Regions from separate parts of the Puniceibacterium sp. IMCC21224 genome, predicted to be linked through region 2. Evidence: riboswitches for the same ligand, from Rfam matches in the RefSeq annotation. Region 2 holds a riboswitch; the other holds the start of a gene.
What was found. A riboswitch is a leader RNA that binds a small molecule or an ion and turns the genes downstream of it on or off. The one in region 2 is predicted to bind cobalamin.

Region 1: it holds a riboswitch for cobalamin, as region 2 does, so the genes downstream of both, IMCC21224_RS02780 (ABC transporter substrate-binding protein) here and IMCC21224_RS07410 (TonB-dependent siderophore receptor) in region 2, are expected to answer to the same signal.

Annotation. Positions count from the first base shown of each region.
Region 1 covers NZ_LDPY01000001.1:607,128-609,520, reverse strand. Annotated here, with positions in the region: gene cobO (cob(I)yrinic acid a,c-diamide adenosyltransferase) at 4-618, opposite strand; gene IMCC21224_RS02780 (ABC transporter substrate-binding protein) at 615-1,469, opposite strand; cobalamin riboswitch at 1,606-1,821, opposite strand; gene IMCC21224_RS02775 (cytochrome P460 family protein) at 2,142-2,393, shown strand, end outside.
Region 2 covers NZ_LDPY01000001.1:1,613,323-1,615,715, forward strand. Annotated here, with positions in the region: gene IMCC21224_RS07410 (TonB-dependent siderophore receptor) at 1-1,138, opposite strand, end outside; cobalamin riboswitch at 1,284-1,496, opposite strand; gene mraZ (division/cell wall cluster transcriptional repressor MraZ) at 2,248-2,393, shown strand, end outside.

The sequences.
Region 1 (2,393 bases), 1.0 Mb from region 2:
GCCCTAGAACTCGACGCCGGGCTGGGCGGCGATGCCCTGCTTGGCAAAGGGATGCTTAATCTCTTTCATCTCGGTCACAAGATCGGCTATCTCGATCAACCGGTCCGGCGCGTTGCGCCCGGTCATCACCACATGCGTCATCTCGGGCTTTTCGGTCAGCAGGAATTGCGCCACATCCTCGGCCACCAAATAGTCGTATCGCAGGGCGATGTTGATCTCATCCAACAGCACCATGCGGTTTGCCGGATCGCGGATCAACTCCTTGGCCTTGTCCCACGCCTTGGCGGCGGCGGCGATGTCGCGTTCGCGGTCCTGCGTGTCCCAGGTAAAGCCTTCGCCCATCACATGAAACGCGCACTTATCGGCAAACCGCTCTTTCAAAAGATCCCGCTCGGCGGATTGCATCGACCCCTTGATGAACTGCACCACCGCGCAAGGCATCCCATGCCCGATGCAGCGCAGGATCATCCCAAAACCCGAGCTGCTCTTGCCCTTGCCATTGCCGGTATGGACGATGATCAACCCCTTGGTGACGGTCTTTTTGGCCATCATCTTTTTGCGCGCGGCCTGCACCTTTTTCATCTTTTCGGTGTGCTTGGCGTTGATATCTTCGGTCATCGAAACGCGATCCTTTGGGTAAGAGCCAGACGGGCGGCGGCCATCTCTTCGACAGCGCGCAGGGTAAATGGAGTGCCGCAAACCCAATCCGCGGTGCTGAACAGCACGCGATCTTCGGCGACATAGCGCCGCAGCGCCGGATGCTGCGGCAGGTCCTCGGCGCGCGATGCGCCGCCATACGGCATCGACGACACAAGGGCATCCGGCTGCGCAAGGACGAGTATCTCCAATGGCAGTGCGCCGCTTTGACTGCGGCCTAACCGGGTCGAGAGGTTCTCGAACCCGGCAGAGGTCAGAATATCGTCGCCCAGTGTGCCGGTTCCCAGCGAATAGCCATTGGCGTAAAAGAATGCGGCCAGCGGGCGATGTTCTGGCACGGCGGGCAGTGAATCAAGGCGGCGTTCCACGTCGCGGGCCATATCCTCGGCAGCGTCGGGGCGGTTCAGGGCCTGACCGATCTGGCGGATCTGGTCGGGAATTTCGGCCAGCGCATAGGTCAGCGGAAATTGTACGACACGGACTCCGATGCGCCGCAGCATGTCGATCGCCAGCGGATCGGAATACGCCCCGGCCAGGACAATGTCAGGCTGAAACAGCGCGATTTCCTCGGCGTGACCGTTGTTCAGCGGGTAGGCCGCGGCGGCCTCCGCCATAGGCGAGCTTTTGGGATCAGCGCTGACCCGCGTGACAGACAGCAGCTGACCCGGCGCAGCCAGCAGCATTGCCAGCTGATCCGTGCACAGGTTCATCGAGACCACGCTTGGCACATCAGTATCGGCCTGAGCAGCCCCGATCAGGACGGACAGCAATAGCGCGGTCGGCGCCACGACGGATCGAAAGAAATTGCGCAAGATCTGTCCTTGTTTCAGAGCGAACCCCAGTCAGGGTCTGTCACGTGTCGCTATGCCCAGGGACCGGAAGACCTGTCCGCAGGACGTGGATGACACCACTGCGGACTCTCCGCCACCCCGACGCGCCCCGCGTCAAGGTATGGGTGAATGCGTCGGCAGGTCTCCTGGCTTGCGGGTCGTGGCTCGGCTGGCCTTCCCGGTGCGGGTATCCCGTACCAGTGGCATGTTCAGCGTCGCTCACCGCTCACAGTTGCGGGGGCAGCTCCGGGTTTGCCCGATGGGCGCACCGTATTCCCTTTTGCCGGCGGACAGAATGGATGCTGATCGCCGGACCGACGGCCAAAGGGTTAGGCAGCGCCCGCGCCCAGGTCAAGTGGTGTCACGATGTTGTCCCGCCTGAACCATCGAACTGTGTCAGCTCAAGCCCGGGATCAGACGAATGGCGGCAGGCCAGACCCCGCACAGCGGCTATTGTGCGGTTGCTTCCAGATATCCCGGTCCGATCTTAGTAATTTGTTCGCTAAACTAACCCAGTTTATGCATGCGACCGCACCCCCATCAGCCGGATGCATCGCGCGATTCGGAGAGTTAAAAAATAAACTTCAATTAAAAGTTGCGTGATCGGATCCCTGTGGTCATTCTGACGTCAGGCATTTGAGGGAGGATTTTGGAATGGCTCGTTTCATACTTTTGGCGGCGCTTGCCCTTGGAATGTCAGGCCAGCCGGGCCTTGCACAGGCGCAATCCGAAGCGCCCGCCACCCTGCCTTTGCCGTCAGATCTACCCCTGCTAGACTACGAAAGCGCGCTGTATCCTTTTATCGCTGAGCGGGATTTTGCGGTCCTTGGCTGGACCCGCGACAAAAGCTGGCGCGACACCGGGCCGTTTGTCCTTGGCACCAGCTACGGCGTCCACCCTGCCGTG
Region 2 (2,393 bases):
GTTTGTCGGTGGGCGCATACAGCGCCTCGGCAAACACACCGGCAATGGTCGAGTCGCTCTCGGTTGAGGCGCTGCCCGAACGGGCAAAGGTCACCGGGTCATAGACAGCGCCTGTGGTCATCGCCTCTTCGCGGGTCCAATCGGCACCAAAGGACAATGTCAGTGCCTGCGACGCATGCCAGGTCCCTTTGTAATCCACGCGGTTGCGGGTGCCACCAAAGGGATCGGCAAAGCCGCCCGCAGTGCTGGTGCGGTCGATGGTAAAGCGCGAGACAGAGAAGCTGTGGTCAATCGTGCCAGTCGTCAGTTCGGCATAGGCACGTATCGCGCGGGTCTGAGTCTGGGTTTCGCCGCCTTCGGGTTTGGCGGCAAAAGGGCCATCGTCAAAGTCAGCATCAGCATCAAGGGCATAGCCCGACAGGCCAATGCGCAGGGTGTCCGTGACATCATAGTAGCCGTCAAAGGTCAGCCGTTTGCCGTCAAAGCCGTCGTCTTCGTCAAAGCCAGCATCGCTGCGGGCGGAAATGCCGTCGCTCTGGGTGCGGCTCAGGCCAAAGGACAGCCCGGCGCGTTCGGTCCGGGTGCCGATGTTCACAGTGGCAGAGCGGGTATTGTCGGTGCCGAATTCCGAATTGGTGTCGATCTGTGTGCCGATTTCGTCCGGGATCTGCGCGGTGGTGATGCTGATCACGCCGCCGATCGCCTCAGAGCCGTAGACTGCCGATTGTGATCCCTTGACCACCTCGATTCGGCCAATGTTGCCCAGCGTCAGGGACCCCCAGTCGAACTGGGTCTGGGTGCTGGACGGGTCGGTGACGTCGATGCCATTGATCAGCACGGGGACATAGGCGCCCGAAAGCCCGCGCAGGCGCAGGGTCGATCCGGTGCCCAGCCCGCCATTGCTGCTGACCGATACGCCGGGCAGCGTGTCGAGGTAATCGACAAGCCGCGTGGTGGGGGCCAGCTTCAGATCCTCTTCTGTCACCACCTCGACGGACGCGCCGGTATGGTCAAGCGCGGTTTCGGTTTGGTTGGCGAAAACGGTGATCACGTCGAGGTCCATGACCTCTTGGGCGTAGGATGGGGCGGGCAGGGTGGCCAGTGCAAACAGAGAGGCCGAGCATAGCAGGCGCGTCATTGTGATTCTTTCCAGTTTGGTCCCGCGCGGTGCGCGGTCCATGGGTCGTGTATCGAAAATGTCATTGGAAAGGGTGCCCCCTCCGCAAACGGTGAAAGGTCGCCACCACATACGGAGAACCGTAACCCGTGCGCGCCCCGCGCTGGGGTAGGGTGATCGCTGCGGCAGGTCTCCTGACTTGCGGGTCGTTGCGTGAACCGGGCCTTCCCGGAGGTTTGGATCCCCCCAGTGGCGTAGAGCCGGTCACACTCGCCGCTTACAGTTGCGGGGGCAGTCATGGAATTGCAGCGATTGCACCGCGCACCACGTTCCCTTTTCACCGGATGTCCCCATCCGGACCGAAGCAGGCACTGGGTAGGGCCGTCACGAGGCAAAAGCAAGCGCGATTGCATCGCATGCGGCCTGACTTGGCGTCCTTGGTGGGCGCTGGCAGGGATTTCATGGGTCAGATATCGGGGTTTTGAGCTCGTGTGGGAATACATGGGACAAAATTGGGGCTGCCCGGAGGTCGCACTTAATTTGCGACGCGTTTCACGACGGAGTCGCGGTATTGTTGGTTGATTCGCGAACCGAAGTACGGAACAAATGGGTCTCTGGCACGTTTTTAGCCATCGATATCGACGTTAATAGAATTTTTCCGGGATATCATGGGATTTTTCGCGACCTGAATTTTTCCACTATATATTGTGTTTTTTCGAATGATATTACCATATCGGCGATATTTGGTCCCGTTCTGGCATCAATATCTTGTTTTGGAGAGGTCTGTAGGGCAAGATGCAGTGGGTTGGAGTGAAATTATCAGTTGCCACCCACGATTTCCCGTGGCATCAATAATTACACGATGAGGGACGGGAAAGGCAAAGGGGTCCCCAAGAACCCCGGCGACACATCCCAATGATAATAAAAGAGAACTGGCAGGTTCCATACAGGTCCCGGCCTTCATCGTGAAGCAGAATCCGGCGCGCGAGCGAGCAGACATCCCCCCAGGTGGCGCGTGCAGTCGGACTACCCGCAACGCGGGATACAGGGCGACGGGTTGATCGGTGGCAGCGGATCAACCCGTCGCTTTTTCAGTTTTCGGGGGTCAGGCACAAAGGGCGCACGGGACAGTGGGTCAGAGGTTCAGGGGCGAAAGCCAGCACAAGGTGGACAGCAAGGGCCGGGTCTCGATCCCGTCCCTGTTTCGTCGTGTGCTCGAATCCGCTGACCCGAACTGGGAAAAGGGCAAGAACCCCGAACTGGTCATTGTCTATGG